2 linked regions of the Thioclava sp. GXIMD2076 genome follow. The main gene of each other region encodes a partner of the protein of the gene in region 2 in a complex. Links are inferred from orthologs where the notes say so. Each region holds a gene or a part of one and is shown on either strand. Other genes may lie near its edges. The genes, in order: WDB91_RS08260 and uvrB.

Region 1 (10,966 bases), on a different replicon or contig from region 2:
CCGTGAATTCCCATAGGACGATCCCGTGATTTCCCGTAGTCCGCCGGAACCGGCCATTTGCGACCGGGTCCGGTGCGCTCAGCCTTTCAGTCGCGCCACCTCCACAAGCTGCGCCGCAAGCTCCGCATAAGGCGCCGCCACCGCGCTCTCGCCCACGGCGACCGGAATGCCGCCATCTGCGGCCAGACGCACCTCCAGATTCAGGGGCAGGCTACCCAGAAGCGGCACCCCCATCCGCGTGGCCTCGTCCTTGACGCCACCATGACCGAAGAGATGCTCCTCATGGCCACATTGGGGGCAGATATAGGTGGACATGTTCTCGACCATCCCGAGAACCGGCGTCTCCAGACGTTTGAACATATCGAGCGCCTTGCGCGCATCGATAAGCGCGATGTCCTGCGGTGTGGACACAATCACCGCCCCGTCGAGCTTCGTCTTCTGGCATAGCGACAACTGAATATCGCCCGTGCCCGGCGGCAGATCGATGATCAGCACATCGAGCGGGCCGTAATGGTCCCATTTCACCTGACCCAGCATCTGTTGCAGCGCGCCCATCAGCATCGGTCCGCGCCAGATCACCGCCTCATCCTCCTTCAGCATGAATCCGATCGACATCAGCGTAACCCCATGCGCCTCGAGCGGCAGGATGGTCTGGCCGTCAGGCGAGGCGGGGCGTTTGTTGACGCCCATCATGCGGGGCTGCGAGGGGCCATAGATATCGGCATCCAGCAGACCGACTTTTACCCCCTGTTTGGCCAGCGCCACGGCCAGATTGGCGGAAACAGTCGACTTCCCCACGCCGCCCTTGCCCGAGCCCACCGCAATCACATGGCGCACCCCCTCGACGGGAAGCGGGCCGGATTGCTTTTTGGGATGACCGCCGATCTGCGGTCCCTTCCCGCCAGACGGAATCACGATCGACAGGCTTTCGACCCCCTCGAGCGCCTTCAACCGCGCCTCGAGCACGCCGCGGATCTGTTCGAGCGCGGGCTCGGGCGCGCCTTCCAGCACGAAGCGGACCACACCGCCCTCGACCGCCAGCGCATGAATCAGTTTACGGTCGATAACACTGTCACCCTGAGGCAGTTTCACCTCCTCCAGCGCAGCAAGGACCGTTTCTTTGGTAAGTGACATAGGGAGCTCCCGAACTCGAATTTGGGCGACTGTGGCCATTTGGCCGCGTGGTTCAAGCCCTACACCCGTCATGATGACAGATTTTCGCCCCCCATCCCGCCCATGCGCAATGAAATATCCGCAAGAGGGCCGAAAAAGGTCAGAATGTGTTATGCACTTTTCGCATGACGGGCTTGTGAACCCTGCCATTGTGCATGAGCAGCATTTTCTCCATGTTAGCGACAACAAGAGGCGTAATCGCCACAAAGCACGAACTCATAAAGGAAGACGCACATGGCAATCGCACATGACATCCAAACCCGCCGCGGCCTCGGTCTGATCGAAGCACTCAAAGACGCTCTCGCCCGCCGCAAAGTCTATAACGAGACGCTCGCAGAACTGCGCTCGCTCTCGGTCCGCGAGCTCGACGATCTGGGCATGAGCCGCGCCACCCTGACCCGCGTCGCAGCCGAAGCTGCCTACGGTCGCTAAGACATTCGAACGTCCATAGGCTCACTCCTCCTCCCTTGAGCCTTAGGAATGGGCGGCTCTCTCTCCTCCTCCCTGAGAGCCGCCACCACTAAAGGCCCTGTCTGCCGGTTGCCGTATCGCTTTCCTCCTCCCGAGGGATACAGAACATCCAAAGCGGACGGGGCACTTGAAACACGGGAAGCCTCTTCCCAATTAGATACGGACAGCCCACTCCTCCTCCCTAGGGCTGATCGTTAGCGGTGACCTCTCTCCTCCTCCCTGAGGGCACCGCATCCCATACCGCGTCTCACTCCTCCTCCCGAGGCGCGTGTTAGGATTGGCTCTCCTCCTCCTCCCTGAGGGCCGATCCGTTTCCAAGGGTGCCCACTCCTCCTCCCGGGTGCCCTGGTCAACATGAACGGCGATGCCCATCTCCTCCCGGGCATCGCCGTTTTTGTTTTTTCGCCCCTCCCCTTGCGCGTATCGTCCGATCGCGGCATCACCGACTCCAACCCGAAGCTCTCAGGGAGCCAGCCATGCTGTCCTATCAACACGCCTTCCATGCCGGAAATCTGGCCGATCTTCACAAACATGCGCTGCTTTCGGTGATGCTGGATTATCTGACCCGCAAGGACAAACCGCTGAGCTATCTGGAAACCCATGGCGGGCGCGGGCTCTATGACCTGTCGGATGCGCAGGCCCTGAAGACGGGCGAGGCCGCGCAGGGCATCCAGCGCCCCGAAGTGGCAGGCTGGTTCAAACCCGACCATCCTTATGCCCGCGCGATTGCCAAAACCCGCGAACTGCACGGGCCCGACGCCTATCCCGGATCGCCGATGATCGCCGCGACCCTCCTGCGCGAGATCGACAGCCTGCAGGTCTGCGAGCTGCATCCGCAGGAATATCAGGCGCTGTTTCCGGTGATGAAGCGCCATGCACGGCTGCACAACAAGGACGGGCTGGAGATGGCCGTGGCCATGACCCCGCCCACCCCGCGCCGCGGGATGATCATGATCGACCCGTCATGGGAGGTGAAGACCGACTATACCGCGATCCCCAAGCTGATCGACAAGCTGGTAACGCGCTGGAATGTCGGCATTATCGCGCTGTGGTATCCGGTGCTGGAAAACCGCGCGCAGGCCGGAATGGTGGCACGCCTTGTGGGACAATATCCGGAGGCGCTTTCGCACGAGGTCCGGTTTCCGCCCGCCCGTGAGGGGCATGGCATGATCGGGTCGGGGATGTTCATCCTCAACCCGCCCTTCGGGCTGGATGGCGAGGCCAAACGCCTCACCACCCTGTTCAAATCGCTCTAGAACGGCACATCATCCGCAGTATCGGCCGGCACAACGAAAGAGGCGATCAGCTTCTTGGTGCCGGCCTTGTCGAATTCGACAACCAGCTTGTCGGCCTCGGTGCCCATGACCTCGCCATAGCCGAATTTCTTGTGGAAGACACGGTCGCCCACATCAAACTCGTTCTCCACCGTTACGGCGCGCGGGCGCGAGGGCGTCTGGCTCTGCACGCCGCGGGTCTGCAACCGCTTCCAGCCCGGCGAATTATAGACATCGGCGCTCGCCGCGCGGGCATCGATCTGGCTACCCAGCGTCGATTGCCCGTAGCCGCTCCCGTAGCCACCCCCATTCAGACCCGGCGGCGTCATCACATCCACATGTTCGGGGGGCAATTCGTCGATGAAACGCGAGGGCATCTGTGACTGCCACTGGCCGTAGACGCGACGGTTCCCCGCAAACGAAACATAGCAGACCTCCTCGGCCCGCGTGATCCCCACATAGCCAAGGCGGCGCTCTTCCTCGAGCCCCTTCATCCCCGATTCGTCCATGCTGCGCTGGCTCGGGAAGAGCCCGTCCTCCCAGCCCGGCAGGAAGACCACCGGAAACTCCAGACCCTTCGCCCCATGCAGCGTCATCAGCGTGACCTTGGCTTCGCTGTCCTTCGATTCGTTATCCATGATCAGCGCGACATGTTCGAGGAACCCCTGCAGGTTCTCGAACTGCTCCAGCGCCTTGATCAGTTCCTTGAGGTTCTCGAGCCGCCCCGGCGCCTCGGGCGTCTTGTCGTTCTGCCACATGGCGACATAGCCCGAGTCCTCCAAGATCTCCTCGGCCAGACGCAGATGCGAATGGTCATTTGCGGGCGGTACCGCATCGTCGAGCACCTCGAAGAGCTCGTCATCATCCTCCGCAGGGCTGCGCGCAGTGGCAGGCGAGGCCGCCCGCACGACCGCGTTCCAGCGGTCGACATTGGCCACAAAGGCCCGCAGCTGCCCTGCCCCCTTGCCGCTGATCCCACCCTGCGCCAGCAACAATCGCGCCCCTTCCACGAGGCTCACGCCATTCTCGCGGGCCTCGATCTGGATCTTCTGCTGCGCCTTGTCCCCCAGCCCGCGCTTGGGCGTATTGATCACCCGCTCGAAAGCGAGATCATCCTCGGGGCTGATCGCGAGGCGGAAATAGGCCATCGCATCGCGAATCTCCATGCGCTCGTAAAACCGCGGCCCGCCGATCACGCGATAAGGCATGCCGATGGTCAGGAAACGGTCCTCGAAGGCGCGCATCTGATGCGAGGCCCGCACCAGAATCGCTTGGCTCTCCAGCCCGTAGGGCGCCATTCCCCGCGTGCCCCGCGACAGAGCCTCGACCTCCTCGCCAATCCAGCGCGCCTCTTCCTCACCATCCCAATGGCCGATGAGGCGCAGCTTCTCGCCCCCCTGTGCCTCGGTCCAGAGCGTCTTGCCCAGTCGCCCCTCATTGCCCGAGATCAGTTTCGACGCCGCTGCAAGGATATGCTCGGTCGAGCGGTAATTCTGTTCGAGCCGGATCACCTTGGCCCCCGCGAAATCGCGCTCGAACCGCAGGATATTGCCCACTTCGGCCCCGCGCCAGCCATAGATCGACTGGTCGTCATCGCCCACACAACAGATATTCTTGTGCCCCTGCGCCAGAAGCCGCAGCCAGAGATATTGCGCGACGTTGGTATCCTGATACTCGTCGACGAGGATATATTTGAACCAGCGTTGATAACGCTCGAGCACATCGGGATATTTCTGGAAGATTGTGACCATATGCAGAAGAAGGTCGCCAAAATCCACGGCATTGAGCGTGCGCAGCCGCTCCTGATACTGGGCATAAAGCTCGGAGCCACGGTGATCAAATGCCGCCGTCTCGCCACCCGTTACGCGATCAGGCGTCAGGGCCTTGTTCTTCCAGCCATCGATGAGCCCCGCAAGCATCCTCGCAGGCCAGCGCTTCTCGTCCATATTGGCGGCCAGGATCAATTGCTTGAGAAGCCGGATCTGGTCATCGGTATCGAGAATCGTGAAACTGGTCTTGAGCCCGACCAGTTCGGCATGACGGCGCAAGAGCTTGACACAAACCGAGTGGAACGTGCCGAGCCACGGCATCCCCTCGATCGAGCCACCCAAGAGCGCCCCGATCCGGTCTTTCATCTCGCGTGCGGCCTTATTGGTAAAGGTCACGGCCAGAACTTCGTTGGGCTGGGCGCGTCCCGTGGTCATCAGATGCGCGATCCGGCAGGTGAGCGCCTTGGTCTTGCCCGTGCCCGCGCCCGCCAGCATCAGGACAGGCCCGTCCATCGTTTCAACCGCTTCGCGCTGTGCAGGGTTCAACCCGTCAAGATAGGGCTCTGGGCGCATGCCCGCCCCCGTCCGTGCCATTGCACGGGCCGAGAGGCTGACCGCGCCTTCGAATGCGTCATCTTCGTCAAATCGCGCCATATTCCGGCCCCAACCGTTCTACCATTGTTCCTGTCATAGCAAAGATGCCGGTCAACAAAAAGGGGGCTCTGCCCCCGTCGCTCGTTCCGAGCGCCTCCCCCGGGATATTTCAGGGACGCTGGAAAAGCCGTTCCCTTTCCAGCGTCTCTAAATATCCCGGAGTGAATTGAGCCGCAGGCTCAAGAGAGGCAGAGCCTCTCATCCACCGTGGATAAGTGTCGAGAACAGCTTCGGATCAAGGCTCTCGGACGCAAAGACCGGACCTTCTGTAAGGACTGCAACCGCATCATGACTATGCAGGCTTTCCTGATGGCTGGCCACAACGCGGAAATCACCGATGCGCGGATCTGCCTTGAGGCCCTCTGCCAGCACCCGCACCGCATCTTCCACGAAAATCGGATGGGCGGCGTTAAGCTCGGCGAAAGCCTGTTCGTCCTCGCGCTTGACCATTACCTGCGTTTCGGTGGGAATCTGGGCACGGGCAATATCAATCAGGTCCTCGAACCATAGCCGGTCTCCCGGGAGGGTTTCCACGGAGATCCGAGCGACCGAGCGTTGAGAATGCGGCGTGGCCAGCTGGCCGCGTTGCGAGCGGGCATGTTCGGACAGTTCCAGCGAGCAGGGGCAGGTCGAGCTATAGACGTAATCGAGATGCAGGATCTTGCGGCGCTGTCCGCTATGCTCGATAAGTTCCAAAGCAATATCGTAATATTGCCAGCCCGAGAGCCCAGAACGCAGACTGTCGCGGCGCATCGGATAGGAAAACGCCATGGCCAGCCGCGCATCGAAGCTCTCGAGATCGGCTTTGTAGTCATCGAGCACGCCCGCCATCACATCGAGCGAGAAATCGGTTTCGGCATGGGCATAGAAAGAGCGCATGATACGGCTCATATTGATGCCCTTTTTCTCGGCCTCGAGGCTCACCGTGCCGGTGACCGAGGTCTCGAGTTCGCGCTCGCCGCCGTCACGGCGGCGGTAGCGGATAGGCAGGCGGAAGTTGGAAATTCCGACATGGCCGATCCGAGCCCTGGCCCCCACGATCAGCGAGGACGGGCCATTCTGCAGATCGGGCATCGTGGATTTGTAATCCTCGTCGACCGTGAAATCCTCGGGATAGCTCCGCGACAGATCGGGATAGTTCGACACTTCCCGCCCCGGCAGCAGACGTGCAATGGCCGGATCGAGTGCCGCCACCTCTTCGGGGGTCACGGAGCCTGCCCAGTCCCGTAGCTCGTTCAGGGCTGCGCGGGCGCGCTCAAGTCTGGCATCGATGCGGCGATCAACGTTCATCGGGGTGATCCTTTCCGTAGACCGCACAGATAGGGCGGCATGAACCTTCATGCCACCCTCCTAGCGACAAATGCTTATCAAACTGCGTCAAGTGCCCCGACGATATCCTTCACGAGATCGTTTCCATCCTCGATCCCGATCGAGATCCGCACCATGCCGGGGGTGATCTTGATCTCGGCGCGTTCTTCCTCGGTCAGATTCTTGTGCGTGGTGGTCGCCGGATGCGTCGCAATGGATTTCGCATCGCCCAGATTATTGGAGATCTTGACCACTTCCAGCGCGTTGAGGAACCGGAACGCGGCCTCCTTGCCGCCTTTCAGATCCAGCGCCACCATCGTGCCGCCCGATCCCATCTGCGCCATCGCCAGATCATGCTGCGGGTGGCTCGGCAGGCCCGGATAGATCGCGCGGATCAGGGCCGGATGGCCCTCGGTTGCCGCCGCGATCTTGGCTGCGCTCTCGGCCTGGGCGCGCACACGCAGATCCAGCGTCTGCATACCCGAAAGATGCAGCCATGCGTGATAGGGGCTCATCGCGGCGCCGGTATGTTTGGCATAGGTCTCGAGCGGGCCACGGATGAACTCGCGGTCGCCACAGACCACGCCGCCAAGCGCACGCCCGCCACCATCGATATGTTTGGTTGTGGAATAGACGATGTAATCAGCCCCCAGCTCGACCGCTTTCGAGAAGACGGGCGAGGCGAAGACGTTATCGACGACCAGCTTCGCACCATGGGCATGGGCGATATCCGCCACGCCCTTCACATCGATCACTTCCAGACCGGGGTTCGAGACCGACTCGAAGAAACAGATCTTGGTGTTGGGCTGCATCGCGGCCTCCCATTGGGCCAGCTGAACACCATCCACCAGCGTCACCTCCACCCCGAACCCCTGTAGGAGTTTGAGAACATAGAGGCACGACCCGAACATCTGGCGGGCGGCCACGATATGATCGCCCGATTTCACCTGACAGGAGAGCGCCGCATTCACTGCCGCCATACCGGAGGCACAGGCAAAGGCGTCCTCGGTGCCCTCGATCGCCGCGATGCGGTCCTCGAACATGCGGGTGGTCGGGTTGCCGTAGCGGGCATAGATGAACTCGTCGGGGCCCGAATGCAGGAAGCGTTCCTCGGCCACTTCCGCCGACGGATAGACAAAGCCTTGGGTCAGGAACAGAGCCTCGGCCATCTCGCCATACTGGCTGCGACGAATACCCTCGTGAACCAGTTTCGTGCGGGTGTTCCAATCCTTGGTCATCTTGTCCTCATCCTTGACGAAAAGCCGCCCTACGGCCCGATTGGCCGATGCGATACGCCTATCGCCTCACTCGGTCAAGGATTGGCTGGGATGCAGCCGGTGCAGGCGGACAAAGCAGGCGGGGCTCAGCCCTCGTCTGTCTCGTCTTCCTCGAGCGCATAGCGTTTGAGAAGCCCGCCCTGCGCCATCAGGAAGGCGAACATCAGGATCATCAGCCCGAAGGTCTTGAAATTGACCCATAGCTCCTCGGATTGCGTGCGCCAGATCACCTCGTTGAGCACGGCAAGGCCAAGGAAGAACAGCGCCAGCCGCTTGGTCAGGATTGTCCAGCCCTCGGGCTTCATCGGCAGATTGTCCGACAGCACCAGCTGCAGCCACGGCTTGCCAAGCATCAGCCCCAGCCCCAGAATACCCGCAAACAGCAGATAGATCAGCGTCACCTTCATCTTGAAGAAGCGCGGATCATTGAGCCAGACCGACAGCCCGCCAAACACGATCACCAGCACCAGCGTGGCAATCTGCATCGGGGCCAGGCGGCCCGTGAGTTTCCACAGGATCAGCGTGCAAACCGTCAGGAGCGGGATGAACAGCGCGGTCGCCAGAATGAAGCCGTGATATTCGGTGCCATGGAACATCACCGTGGCATCCTTGAACTTCATATAGACCACGAAGAATACGAGCACGGGGCCCCATTCCAAAACGGCTTTCACCACGGGGCTGATCTTGCGTTCCGACATTGTCCGTCCTGTCTCGTCTGAGGGGGCGTGTAAGGGTATGGCGCGAATGGCGCGGGGGCGCCACTCACACTCGTGTCAGTTACTTGGGCTCGATGCCCACCAGCGCCTGCGCGAAGTCCTGCGGGTCGAAGGGGGCCAGATCATCGATCTGCTCGCCCACGCCGATTGCATGGATCGGCAGGCCGAACCGGTCGGCCAGCGCGACCAGCACACCACCTTTGGCCGTGCCGTCGAGCTTGGTCATCACCAGCCCCGACACATCGGCCAGCTTGCGGAAGGTTTCCACCTGATTGAGCGCGTTCTGCCCCGTCGTCGCATCCAGCACCAGAAGCGTGTTATGCGGCGCCGAGGGGTCCTTCTTGCGGATCACGCGGACGATCTTGGCCAGCTCCTCCATCAGATCGGCGCGGTTTTGCAAACGCCCCGCCGTATCGATCATTAGAAGATCGGCACCCTCGGCCTCGGCGCGAGTCATCGCGTCAAAGGCAAGGCTTGCGGGATCCGAGCCCTCGGGCGCGGTCAGAACCGGCACATCGGCGCGCTCGCCCCAGACCTTCAGCTGCTCGACGGCTGCGGCACGGAACGTATCGCCCGCCGCGATCACCACCGATTTGCCTGCCGCCTTGAACTGGCTCGCGAGCTTACCGATGGTCGTGGTCTTGCCCGAGCCGTTCACGCCCACCACCAGCACCACCTGCGGGCGCTTGGGGAAGATCGGCATGGGCTTGGCCACGGGCTCCATGATGCGGGAGACCTCCTCGGCCAGCAGTTCCTTGATCTGGTTGACCGACAGCTTGCGCCCCATCCGCCCCTCGGCGAGATTTGCAGTCACCCGCAACGAGGTCTCGACGCCCATATCGGAGGCGATCAACAGCTCCTCGAGGCTCTCGAGGAACTCGTCATCGAGCACCCGGCGCGGGCTGTCGTCGCGAGCCCCGCCCAGAAGACGTCCGAAGAAGCCCGATTTACCCGCCTGTTGCGGGGCAGCTTGCGCCGGATCGACGGCTGCAGGCATCTGGTCGGCCAGAGGTGCGGCGGCGGATTTCGGCGTCTCGTCGGGCAGTTCCTGCGGCGCGGGAGCCGGCGCCTCTGGGGGCTGTGGGGGCAGCTCGTCAGGGACCTGCCCGAGCGGGATCTCGGAAGGCGGGAGCCCGGCGGGAGGTTTCCCGGCGGGAGGCGTGGCAACAGGGGTAGCGGAGGGGCTTTCGGAAGACGGCATCCCGGAAGCCGAGGGACCGGCCACCGCCTCGTCGATCCCGTCTTCCGGTCCCGGCAGCGCGGGCTTTTCGGCCACCAGATCCTCGATCCCTTCCTCCAGACGGGAGGAAGAACGCGTCAGACGGGATTTCAGCTTTTTGAAAAACGACATGGCTCGCCCCTATTGGCCCATACTGGCCCCTGTTAGATTACGTTCCACCTAATCAATCCCGCCCACCGATGGAAGGGCTTGGGCAGGCCAAACCGCCCCCGCCGCCCTAAAACACCGCGATTTCCGTCGATTTTGCCGCTCGGGCGGCGTATGAAGATGCCACCCTGACGAGAGATGCCGCTGATGCGCCAGACCCTGCCCTTCGTTTTCGCCACGCTTGTGCCCATGGGGCTGGTGATCGTGGCGGCCTGTTTGGGCGGCTGGTGGTGCCTGCTGGCGCTCCTAGCAACCTCGACCTTTCTCCAGCTCCTCGATCTCGCGCATCCCGCACCCCGCTCCGATGCGCCCGAGGGCACGGAATTCCCCGCAGGCAACGGGCTTCTCGTGGTGATTTCCCTCGGGTATCTGGCGGCGTTCGGGCTCGCCATCGACGCGTTGCTAACCGGCTGGGGAATGCGCGCATTTCCACAGGCACTTGCCAAACTCGCGCTATTTACCGCCTGCGGTTTCACGCTGGGCCAGCTCTGTGTGCCCGCCGCCCACGAGCTGATCCACCGCCCCCGCAAAGGGCTCGTGCGGCTCGGGCAGATGATCTACATCACCCTCCTCTTCGGCCACCACGCCTCAGCCCACAGGCTCGTGCACCATATCCATGTCGCCACCCCGCTCGACCCCAATTCCGCCCCGCGCGGCTTGGGCTTCTGGCGGTTCCTGCCGCGCGCATGGATTGGCTCCTGGCAAGCGGGCTGGCAGACCGAGAACCGCCTGCGCCAGCGCCGCGCCCTCCCCCTCTGGCGCACGCCCTATACCGCCCATCTGGTGGGGGCAGCCCTGTCGCTCGGCCTTGTGGGGATGCTGTTCGGCCCGTGGGGGATCGCGATCTATCTGGCGCTCTGTGCCCATGCCCAGATCCAGCTTCTTCTGGCCGATTACGTCCAGCATTACGGGCTGCGCCGTGTCAAGAGAGAGGGAC
Region 2 (10,904 bases):
GCGAGCGTTCTTTCGGCGGCAATGATGGCGCCCACGCAAGACAGTCTCGCGCGGGAGGCCCATGCGCTTCTCCACGATCCGCTCGCGGGCGGCATCTGCGGCGAGACCCCGCATGGGGCGGGATATCACTGCCCGTTCTGCCACAGTTTGCCCGATGCTCCGCGCCCCGAATTCGTAACGGTCGAAGGCCGGTTCGTGGCGCAGGACAGGTGGCGGGCGGGTGAGGGACTGCGCGGGACCGGTTCGGCACAGAGGTCCGCCCATGGCATCAGGGCACCCCCTGGGAGCGTCTGACTGATCAGATGTCTCTCCCCCGCGCGGCCCGTGCGGGGTGCCCTTTTGCATGTCCGCAGAACAGGACTGCCCGGTCGTGGCGTCCGGCGGACTCTATGGATATTCCAGATGACCGAACTCTCTTCGCGTGCGGGTAGCTCCGCACTCTATCGCGCCGTGTGGCGCTGGCATTTCGTCGCGGGGCTCGTCGTCCTGCCCTTCGTGCTGATCCTCGCGGTGACGGGCGGGATCTATCTCTTCAAGGACGAGATCAACAACGCGGCCTATCACAAGCTGCGCTTTGTGGCACCGGCCGAAGATGCACTGTCGCCCTCGCGGATCGTGGCGGCGGCGCTCGATGCCCATCCGGGCACGCTCAAGGCCTATGCGCCTGCCCCTGCCGCCGACCGTAGCGCCGAGGTGGATATAATGGGCGCGGACGGGCTGCGCGACACGATCTATGTCAACCCCCATGACGGGGCCGTGCTGGGCACGCTCTGGGACGGGGGCGCCTCCGGCAGCCCCGTAATGTCGCTCGTGCGCAGGCTGCATTCGCTCGACTATGTCGGCTGGTTCGGGAACCGGCTGATCGAGGCGGCGGCAGGCTGGATGATCCTGCTGGTGGGGTCGGGCGTCTATCTCTGGCTGCCGCGCGGGCGCAAACATGTGGGGACCGTGCGGATCAGGGCCCGCCGTGGCCGTCCGTGGTGGCGGGATCTGCACGCGGTGACGGGGATCTATACCGGTATCTTCATTGTGTTTCTGGCACTGACCGGCCTGCCCTGGTCGGGCGTCTGGGGCGGCAAGTTCTACACGTTCGCCTATGCCCTCGGGCTGGGCATGCCTGATGGCTATTGGTCCGATCTGCCCCGCTCGAGCGTCCCTACCGGAGAGGCTGTCGAGCGCGCGCCCTGGATCATGGAGCGCCAGCCGATCCCGCAATCACCGCTGCCCGAGGCAACGGGTGCCCATGCGGGCCACCATACCGGAGTGGCGGCGCAGGGACCCAGTGGCGTGCCGATGCGCCTTGATCAGGTGGTGGCCGAGGTCGAGGCGCTCGGGCTCGTGCCGGGCTATTCGCTCTCGATGCCGGAAGGACCGACAGGTGTCTTTTCGGCCTCGGTCTATCCCGATACCATCCAGGACGAGCGGGTGATCCATCTCGACCAGTATTCGGGCGCTGTGCTCTATGATGCCGGTTTCGCGGATCTCGGGGGGCTGGGGCGTTGGGCCGAATGGGGGATCAGCGTGCATATGGGGCAGGAATGGGGGCTGGCCAACCAGATCGTGCTGGCGCTCGCCTGTCTTGCGATGATCGGGCTGTGTCTTTCGGGCGCAGTCATGTGGTGGAAACGCCGTCCGGTCGGTGGGCTCGGTGTGCCCGCTTTGCCGGATGACGGGCGCATCCCGCGCGTGCTGCTGGTGATGGCGCTTGCTGCTGGGATCTTCTTTCCGCTGGTGGGGCTGTCGATGCTGGTGCTCGTGGCGGTCGAACTCGTGGCCTATGTCGCGCGCAGACGGATCGTGCCGAGCTGACGTGAAAACCCGCGATGCGACCGATGGAGGGCTGGCCCTTCATCGGGCTCCCGGTGGTGCCTCTTCCGGCAGCGCGTCCGGGTTGGCCGGATGACGGCTCGGGCGGTCATGACAGGCCGCAACGCTTGATTTGCCTCAAGTCAGCTTATCGATAGCGCGCCATACATCGTTCGTGAGAGCGGTGTGCGTCTTTCGGTATAAGCCGAAAGCCCGAGTGATAAGCGGAGAGGCAGCAGCGGCCTTTTGGAGGGAGCGGACCGGTTGGCGCTGCCGGTCGGCGAGATATGGGCAGAGCAGCAAACCGCCTGCGGGGGGGCAAGCCTTCCGGCCCTGCCGGACGGATCAGAGCGCCAGAGGCTCGGTTGGGCCGCTCTCCTCGAATTCCCACGAGGCAGACCACGTCTTCTCCCGCCCCTCCAGCCGAAGATAGTTCCGCTGTGCGACATAGCGGCGCGCCTGTCCGGGCGGTGGCGTTATGCGGATCGGGTGGCCCTCCAGCGGGGCCTCGCCCAGCCATGCGAGCGCACCCAGCAGGTTGGCCCAGGCGCGGGGCGGGGCGCGATGGGCGATCCCCGAGGCCACCAATTGTTGCAGTGATCTCCCCGCCGCGAAATCGATGCGGCCTCTCGTGGCCAGATGGATCTCGCCTGAAAGCACCGTCAGGCGATGCCCGTCCTCGAGCACCATCGACCGCGCGAGCCGGAGCATCCGCTGCCACTCGGCGCGATGGGCGCGGCTCTGCCACTGGTCGCGCAGATCATCCTCGTATTTCTGCATGCTGGGCGTCAGAACCATCAGCGCCTCGAGGACCGAAAGCCTCGGCCCCAGAAGCGGGACGCTCGACATCAGGAACGTGTGCCCGCGCATCTTGCGGGCGGCTTCCTCCTCCATCATGGCCCAGCCGCCTTGCCCCATGATCGCGCGGCGGCTGCGCTCGGAGCGCAAATCCGGTGCGATGATGCGTAGTCCTTTGGTCTCGACGCGCCAGCCGAGATGCTGCCCGAGGGGGTCGCTAAAGCGGCGCGGCAGATCGCCGTCCGCGGCAGCCTGCTGGAAGATCAGGAAGCTCTCGCGGGCGGCCGAGAACAGTGTCTGGCCAATTGCCGAATGTGTTTTGGCCGCAGGAAGCGAGCCCCAGCCGTCGCAGATATCGTGGTCATCCCATTGCATGAGAGAGGGCACGCGGGCCGCGATCCAGGCGAATTCCGGCGCGGCATAGAGCGTGGAATAGCGTTCGAAGAACGCCTCTTTAAGATGGTCCCGCAGGCCCGCCAGCTCGGGTTCTGACGGATCTTCGGGCACCTCCTCCGGCCAGCGCTCGGTCAGGGCATGGCCATCGGTAACCTCGTCCGCGTAGACCTGATCGCCGCCATGCAGCAAAAGCACGAAGGGGCGTGCACGATGATCCTCCCGCAGACGGGCCCACATGGCATTGCGTTCGGAGCCTTCCCGCAGCAGATCGCCGATCTCTTCGCCATTGCAGGACACATAACCGATGCGGGGCGCATCCGAATACTCGCATGAGACGGGATATCGGGTGCCGTTCCACTCATAGCCGGTTCGGCTTCCCAAAGGCAGGCCGAACCGCGCCCGCCAGACCACCGCCTTGGCGAAATGCGCCAAGGGCGTCGCCTTTATGGCGGTGTCTCCGACATAGATATCGGGGACGGTAACGCCCTCGGGCGCGATGAAGAGGGCCGCGATCTTGCACGAGGTCTCGGTGATCTCGTCCAGAAAGAGAATGGGGCCAGTGATCGGAGTTATGCTCATTGTGGTTATATAAGCACTGATGCGCGCCACTCCAGAGAGGGCCCCGCGAAATCCACCGGCCTAACCGGATGCGCGGCGGATGCGGGCCGGCGGTGGCGGGCCGGCGCTAGCCGCCGTGTGGCTGCGGGCTCAGCGCTTCTTGCGACGCTGCACATTGCCGCCGCGCTGGCCGGGGCGACCGGCGGTCGAACGGCCACGGGCATTGGTGGCGGCATCGGAGGCTTCCTCCACCGCCGATTGCCGTGCCATCGGATCATCCGAGACGGCAAGCTCCACAGCCTCCAGCCGCTTGACCTCGTCGCGCAGGCGGGCAGCTTCCTCGAATTCGAGGTTCTCGGCGGCCTTGCGCATCTCGATGCGCAGACTGTCGAGATGCGCCTGCAGGTTGGCACCCGGCTTGACCTTGTCGACCTTGGCGGTAACGCGCGACATGTCGGTATCGCCCTGATAGAGCCCCGCCAGCACATCCTCGACATTCTTGCGCACGGTCTGCGGCGTGATGCCATGCGCCTCGTTATAGGCGATCTGTTTGGCACGGCGGCGCTCGGTCTCGTCCATAGCGGCCTGCATGGAGCCGGTGATCTTGTCGGCATACATGATAACGCGGCCATCGGAGTTTCGCGCGGCGCGCCCGATGGTCTGGATCAGCGAGGTGGTCGAACGCAGGAAGCCTTCCTTGTCGGCATCGAGGATCGCGACCAACCCGCATTCGGGGATATCGAGTCCCTCGCGCAGGAGGTTGATGCCGATCAGCACGTCGAACGCCCCGAGCCGCAGATCGCGCAGGATCTCGATCCGCTCGATCGTGTCGATATCGCTATGCATATAGCGCACCCGCACGCCCTGTTCATGAAGATATTCGGTCAGATCCTCGGCCATGCGTTTGGTCAGCGTGGTGACCAGCGTGCGCAACCCCTTGGCCGAAACCTTGCGGATCTCGTCAAGCACATCATCGACCTGGGTGTCGACGGGCCGGATCTCGATCACCGGATCCAGAAGGCCGGTGGGGCGGATCACCTGTTCGGCAAAGATCCCGCCGGTCTGCTCCATCTCCCATTTCGAGGGCGTGGCCGAGACGAAGATCGACTGCGGACGCATCGCGTCCCATTCCTCGAATTTGAGGGGGCGGTTATCCATGCAGGATGGCAGGCGGAACCCGTGTTCGGCCAGTGTAAACTTGCGCCGGTAGTCGCCGCGATACATGCCGCCGATCTGCGGCACAGTGACGTGGGATTCATCGGCAAACACGATGGCATTATCGGGGATGAACTCGAACAGCGTGGGCGGCGGCTCGCCCGGTGCACGGCCCGTGAGATAGCGCGAATAGTTCTCGATCCCGTTGCACACGCCTGTGGCCTCGAGCATCTCGAGGTCGAAATTGGTGCGCTGCTCCAGCCGTTGGGCCTCGAGGAGCTTGCCCTCGTCATTGAGCTGCTTGAGCCGGAGCCCCAGCTCCTTGCGGATGCCTTTGGTGGCCTGATTGAGGGTGGGCCGGGGCGTCACATAGTGGCTGTTGGCATAGATCCTGATCTGCTCGAAACTGTCGGCTTTGGCACCGGTCAGCGGATCGAATTCGGTAATCGCTTCCAGCTCCTCGCCAAAGAAGGAGAACCGCCATGCACGGTCTTCCAAGTGGGCCGGCCAGAGATCCACCGTATCCCCCTTCACGCGGAACGATCCGCGCACGAAGGCCGCGTCGAGACGCTTGTATTGCTGTGCTACCAGATCGGCCAGAAACTTGCGCTGCTCGTAAAGCTCGCCCACCTTCAGATCCTGGGTCATGGCCGAATAGGTCTCGACCGAACCGATACCGTAGATGCACGAGACCGAGGCCACGATGATCACATCGTCCCGCTCCAGAAGGGCGCGGGTGGCCGAGTGGCGCATCCGGTCGATCTGTTCGTTGATCTGGGATTCCTTCTCGATATAGGTGTCCGAGCGGGCGACATAGGCCTCGGGCTGGTAGTAATCGTAATAGGATACGAAATACTCGACGGCATTCTCTGGGAAGAAGCCCTTGAACTCGCCGTAAAGCTGGGCGGCCAGCGTCTTGTTGGGCGCAAGGATGATCGCGGGGCGCTGCGTCTCCTCGATGATCTTGGCCATGGTGAAGGTCTTGCCGGTCCCCGTTGCCCCCAGAAGCACCTGATCGCGCTCGTCGTCGCGCACGCCCTGGCTCAGCTCGGCAATTGCCGTTGGCTGGTCGCCTGCGGGCGAGAATTCCGAATGCATCACGAAACGCCGCCCGCCTTCCAGCTTGGGCTTGGTCAGCACATCGGGGCGTTCGGTGGGAAGATTGGTGTTGTTATGGGGCATGAACCTCTACCTATCGGGGCTGCGCCTTAGATGTGGCCCGAGGGGGGCGGCTTTCAAGAGGTGCTGCTTGCCGTCTGGGCGGATGTTCACGATATTTTCTCGCGCGGGTCAATGCCAAAAGGTCCGGATCGCGCGAACCGGACCTTTCTTGCGCATAGGAGCAGCCGTTACAGGGCCAGAACCTCTTCCAGCGTGTCCAGAAGCCAGTCGGCATCGGCTTGCGAGAAGACCAGTGGCGGGCGGATCTTGAGCACATTGGCCGCGGGGCCGGTGGCCGAGATCAGCACGCGGCGTTTGCGCATCTCGTTGACGATGGTCGCCGCTTTCGTCGCATCGGGGGTCTTTGCCGCGCGGTCGCTGACCATCTCCACCCCGATATAGAGGCCTGCGCCGCGCACATCCCCGATGCTGTCATGGGTCTTGGCCATAGCCGCGATCCCCTCGCGCAGCACCGCGCCGATCTTGCGCGCATTCTCTTGCAGCCCCTCGCCAATCAGCACCTCGCGGGTGGCATTGGCCGCAGCCATGGCCACGCCATTGCCGCCGAACGTATTGAAATAGCGCATATCACGGCCAAACTCGGCCACCACCTCGGGGGCCACCGCAATGGCCGCCACGGGGAAGCCGTTGCCCATCGGTTTGCCCATCGAGATGATATCGGGGTCGATCCCGTGGCGCTGGAAGCCCCAGAACGCCTCGCCCGAGCGGCCAAAGCCCGATTGCACCTCATCCGCAATGAACAGCCCGCCCGCGGCATGGACCGCCTCGATCACCGGCTTGAGCACCTCGGGGGTGGCATAGACGCCGTCGGAGGAAAACAGGCTATCGGCGACAAAGGCCGCCAGCCCGTCGCCATGGCGTTTGAGAAGATGCGCCTCGCGGGTGATCGCCTCGGCCATCATCCGGCCCAGTGTGGCGGGGTCGTGGCGGTAGCTGTCGGGGGCGGGGATGCGGCGCACCCATGTGCCCAAGGGTGCATTCTCGCCCAGCGAGGGCGAGAAGCCCGCCGTCAATTCCGAATTGCCGTGATAGGCCTCTTCGGTGACGATGATCCCCCGCCGCCCCGTATGGTGTTTGGCGATGCGCAGCGCCAGATCATTGGCCTCTGATCCCGTGCAGGCGAACATCATATGCCCTTCCGCCCCGATCCGCCCGCCGAAACTGGGCAGCATCGCCTCGGCATAGGTCAGGATGCCTTCCTGTATGTAGCGGGTATGTGTGCAAAGCGTGGACATCTGGCGATGCACCGCCTCCACCACATGCGGATGGCAATGGCCGACCGAGACCACGTTGTTATAGGCGTCGAGATATTCGCGCCCCTGACTGTCCCAGAGCCGCGTGCCCTGACCACGGCAGACCTCGACCGGCTCCTGATAGAAGAGCCGGTAGGCGGGGCCGAGCAGCCGCGAGCGCCGCTTGATCGCGTGGCGGAGCGCGGGGTCGAGATGGTCGAGACTGTTTGGATCGAAAGCGTTGACCATTTTGCCGCCCGTCTGTGCGGGCATCTGTGGGGGCTGGGGGGAGACGACATTCATGGGAAGGTCCTTGGAGTGGCTTTACAGAAGGCGAGTGGAGAGCTTGGCGGGGTCCTGACACAGATACCAGTCGAGCTGGGCCCAGCCCTGATTGGTATTGCGCAGGATATAGGTGCGGTTCTCGGGGAATTTCTTGGCCCGCCAGAGGGTCAGCAGCGCGCGGGTGACCACGCGGGCAAAGACCAGATGCGGCAGCAGCTGGCGCTCGGTGGGGCCGAGGGGCGCATGGGCGATATGGCCCTCGAAGAGCCGCGTGGCGCCGGTGAACATCTCCTCATGGCCCAGTTCTGTCTCGTCGCGCGGCAGCTGGTTGAGCATCGCGGTCGAGAGGTCAATGGCCACGGCTGTTTCCACCACATCGCCGAAATCGATGATGCCGGTCAGCGATTGCGCCCGGGTGCGGTCCACAAGGAGATTGGAGCGGCTGAAATCATTATGCAGGATCTGGCGGGGCAGGGCGTTGATCCGGTCTGCCATCGCGGTGATCTGGTCGAAGGCCATGGTGAGCGGTTTGCGCTGGCACGGGTCGTCCACATGGTCCAGGAGCCCCGCAAGCGCCGGCAGGTGGCGCACATCCCATGCGATCTGGCGGGCGGCAAAGGGGTGGCGGAAATCGGCCATGGCCAACCGCAGCCGCGCGTTGATCTCGCCGATCCGGTATTGCTCTGCGGCCACGGGGGGGAGGGTATCGAGCACATCGCCCTCGAGATAGCTCATCATCCGTGCAAGCCGTGGCCCATCGGGGCCGGGCAGTGCCACCAAGGCACGGCCATCACGCGCGGGCAGCACCTGCGGCACCGGCAGATCGGGGGCACGGGCCTTCAGATGCAGTAGCGTTTTCACCTGAAGATCCAGCTCCTGCGCACTTTCCGCAGGATTGGCGATCTTGAAGATCAGCTTGGTGCCCGAGGAGATAAGCGCGAAAGTGTCATCCTTCTCGGTATCGAGCCGCGTCAGCTGGCCCTCGATCCCCCAGATCTCCTGCGCCAGTTTGGCGGCCTTCGAAGCTTCGATCCGCGTGCAGGCGGCGGAAAGCGCGCCGAGGTCGATCTGCGGTTGCTCGGTGATGCGGGAGTCGGTGGCGGGGGGCAAACGGGCCTCCGTTCTGGGTTAGGGATGGGAGGGGTGCAAAGCGAGTGCCTCGCGCACGCTTCGGGTGGTGCGCGGGATCGCGCGGTTGAGATCCGCCAGATAAGGCCCGCGCGCATCGGGGCTTTGCGGGCGGTCGGCGTGGTCCTGCAGTGCCGCATCGACGATCTCCCGATAGGCGCGGGCGGTGCGCTGGGTGATGACGTTACGCGTGGCGCTATCGGCGTTCTGTGCCAGAGCCAGCTCGGCCCTCGCCTTGTGGATCATACCGTTGAACTGGGCGCGCAAGGCGCTGGCATGGGAGATGTAATCGGGCTCGATCAGGCGTTGCAGACGCTCGATATCCCACCATTGATCGGGATCGGTGATCTCCTCGGGTTGGGTCCAGTCATGCGGCAGGTCGCAATCAAGCCAGAGCGGAATGAAGCCCGACAGACAAGGCGAGGCAAGGCTTGCCCAGATCTCGCGCGGGGCATCAGGTTGCGCAGGCAGCGCCACGATCATCGAGGCGGCGGTCTCCGAGCCGAGATCAGCTCTTACCCCGTGCATGCAGACACAGGCCTGACCATCGCCGCCCGGAGACCAGTCAGCGGCATCGCCATGATCGCGCAAAACCTCGATCATCTCGCCCAGACCGATCTCGCCTTTGGGCAGGCCCTCCACTTTCGCGCGTGACATGGCCAGCCGCGCGCGGCAGCTGGGCAGATTGGCGCGGGTGGTATCGGTATAGGCGCGCGCCCAGTCAAAGGGCGTGCCAGCCTCGTGCCAGCCTTGCGCTGTGGCAAAGGCTTCGGCCCGATCCGAGATCCGATCATAATCGGACCCTATGGAATAGACATTGGAGATGGTGGCCCACCCCGTCACCCGCTTGGCAACCCAGTGGCGGCCTGCGCTTTCCACGACCCAGCCGGTGCGGCCATCGGCCAGAAGGAAGGCATTGTGATAGACCATCTCGCGGGTCAGCGCGGCAGCCCCGCCCTGACCATGCGCCTCGATCAGGCCGGTCAGCACCTCCAGCCCCTCATCGGCATCACAGGCGCGTTCGAGCGTCAGGCGTAACAGATCCATCCCCAGCAGGTTCGGGCCGGCACCGGCAGGCAGGCGCGACCAGACCGCCTCGTTGCCGATAGTCAGTCCGTGCTCGTTCACTCCATGCTCGAAGCCCCAGATCCACCACGGGCGCGAGCCGAGGCAGGCATGGGTGCGGCCCACCTGCGGCAGGTCGATATAGGTCGCGCGCACTCGGGCATCTGGTGCATGGGTCGCGGCCTCGACCCTCGTCAGATATTGCGCCTCGTTCGGCTCGCGGTCCGAGTTCTTGGCAAAATAGCTGCGCCCGTCTCGGGTCAGGGAGCCCAGCACCAGCATCGTATCACACATGGCAGGGCCTTATCCGAGCTTGGTCACATGGACCTTGGGCAGATGCCCTTGGTTCCATTTGCCGTCGATGGCGCGCTCGACCTGTGCCGCCAGTTGCAGCAGCAGCCCGTCATTGCCGATGGCGGCATGGATCTGCATCCCCAGTGGCAGGCCATTGGCATGGGCGGCCAGCGGCAGCGACATGCCCGGCGTGCCGCAAAGATTGTTGAGCGGCGTATAGGCGAAGAAGCCCCAGAGGTTCTGGAACCAGTCGAGCGCCGAGGGGGTCTCGGTGATCGTCAGATATTCGGTGGTGCCGATCGCGGGGGTCTCGCGTGCGGTGGTGGGCGTCAGCAGGATGTCCCAGTCCTGATAGACCGCGCCAAAGGCACGGGCGGTGGTGTTGAAATCGAGCTGCATATCGGCGCGGGTGGTGTAGCTGATATCCTTGCCCTGTTCCCAGATGCGGATATTCATCGGCTCGAAGAGATCCTCGGGCGGCGTCTCCAAGCCCTTCATCCGCAACAGGTTATTCACCACTTGCGCGAAATTCGAGATATAGCAGGTGGTCTGCGCGGCATAGGCTTTCTCGAAATTGACCTCTGGCGTGACGAATTCCACATGATGGCCGAGGCTCTCGAAAAATTCCGCCACGCGGGTCAGCTCGGCGGCAATATGGGGCGTGGCCGCATAGGGACCCCATTCATGCGAGACGGCGATCTTCAGCGGTTTCGGGTCGGCCTTGATCTGCTCGAGGAAGGGCTTTTCGGGATGCCAGAAGGGTATGAATTCGCCCGGCGCACCGCCGCGGCAATTATCGACAAAGGCCGCCGTGTCGCGCACCGTGCGCGAGATACAGCCCTGGGTCGACACGACAGAGGTGAAATCGGAATTGACCGGCGCGATGGAGAAGGTCCCGCGCGAGGATTTTAGCCCGATCGCCCCGCAGCAGCCCGCAGGGATACGGATCGAGCCGCCGCCATCGGTGCCATGCGCAAGCGGCAGCACGCCCGCGCCCACCATCAC

The links.
Region 1: the proteins of uvrB (region 2) and WDB91_RS08260 are in contact, whole or in part, in a crystal structure (PDB 7EGT), measured with the Thermus thermophilus proteins. The link is inferred for Thioclava sp. GXIMD2076 from one-to-one orthologs. Residues at the interface, in WP_096411307.1 of Thermus thermophilus: Glu23, Leu25, Arg26, Asp27, Gly28, Glu29, Arg30, Phe31, Arg55, Glu326, Asp327, Phe328, Glu379, Ser382, Gln383, His398, Gly400, Arg401; in WP_096412145.1 of Thermus thermophilus: His654, Arg656, Phe657, Gln666, Asp668, Glu669, Lys680, Arg681, Leu682, Ser683, Lys685, Tyr686, Ala687.

The regions. Positions count from the first base shown.
Region 1 is NZ_CP149932.1:1,651,713-1,662,678, reverse strand. Bases 2,620-5,664 are described here. They hold WDB91_RS08260 (UvrD-helicase domain-containing protein), read right to left. Parts: upstream 5,342-5,664; coding sequence 2,897-5,341; downstream 2,620-2,896. Other genes in these bases: folE2 (GTP cyclohydrolase FolE2), read right to left, coding at 5,540-5,664; rlmJ (23S rRNA (adenine(2030)-N(6))-methyltransferase RlmJ), read left to right, coding at 2,620-2,900. Also shown: WDB91_RS08275 (Mrp/NBP35 family ATP-binding protein), read right to left, coding at 79-1,134; WDB91_RS08270 (DUF1127 domain-containing protein), read left to right, coding at 1,408-1,605; more of rlmJ, read left to right, coding at 2,121-2,619; more of folE2, read right to left, coding at 5,665-6,631; WDB91_RS08250 (aminotransferase class I/II-fold pyridoxal phosphate-dependent enzyme), read right to left, coding at 6,709-7,887; WDB91_RS08245 (inner membrane-spanning protein YciB), read right to left, coding at 8,013-8,624; signal recognition particle-docking protein FtsY, read right to left, coding at 8,704-9,993; WDB91_RS08235 (alkane 1-monooxygenase), read left to right, coding at 10,177-10,966. UniProt on the Escherichia coli protein: A helicase with DNA-dependent ATPase activity. Unwinds DNA duplexes with 3'-5' polarity. Translocates on single-stranded DNA with 3'-5' polarity. Initiates unwinding more efficiently from a nicked substrate than double-stranded DNA.
Region 2 is NZ_CP149933.1:95,903-106,806, forward strand. The notes cover bases 3,303-6,285. They hold uvrB (excinuclease ABC subunit UvrB), read right to left. Parts: upstream 5,896-6,285; coding sequence 3,709-5,895; downstream 3,303-3,708. Other genes in these bases: WDB91_RS14410 (alkaline phosphatase D family protein), read right to left, coding at 3,303-3,579; WDB91_RS14420 (aspartate aminotransferase family protein), read right to left, coding at 6,063-6,285. Also shown: WDB91_RS14400 (hypothetical protein), read left to right, coding at 1-294; WDB91_RS14405 (PepSY domain-containing protein), read left to right, coding at 403-1,809; more of WDB91_RS14410, read right to left, coding at 2,152-3,302; more of WDB91_RS14420, read right to left, coding at 6,286-7,430; WDB91_RS14425 (phosphotransferase), read right to left, coding at 7,452-8,522; WDB91_RS14430 (hypothetical protein), read right to left, coding at 8,541-9,899; WDB91_RS14435 (amidase), read right to left, coding at 9,909-10,904. UniProt on the Escherichia coli protein: The UvrABC repair system catalyzes the recognition and processing of DNA lesions. A damage recognition complex composed of 2 UvrA and 2 UvrB subunits scans DNA for abnormalities.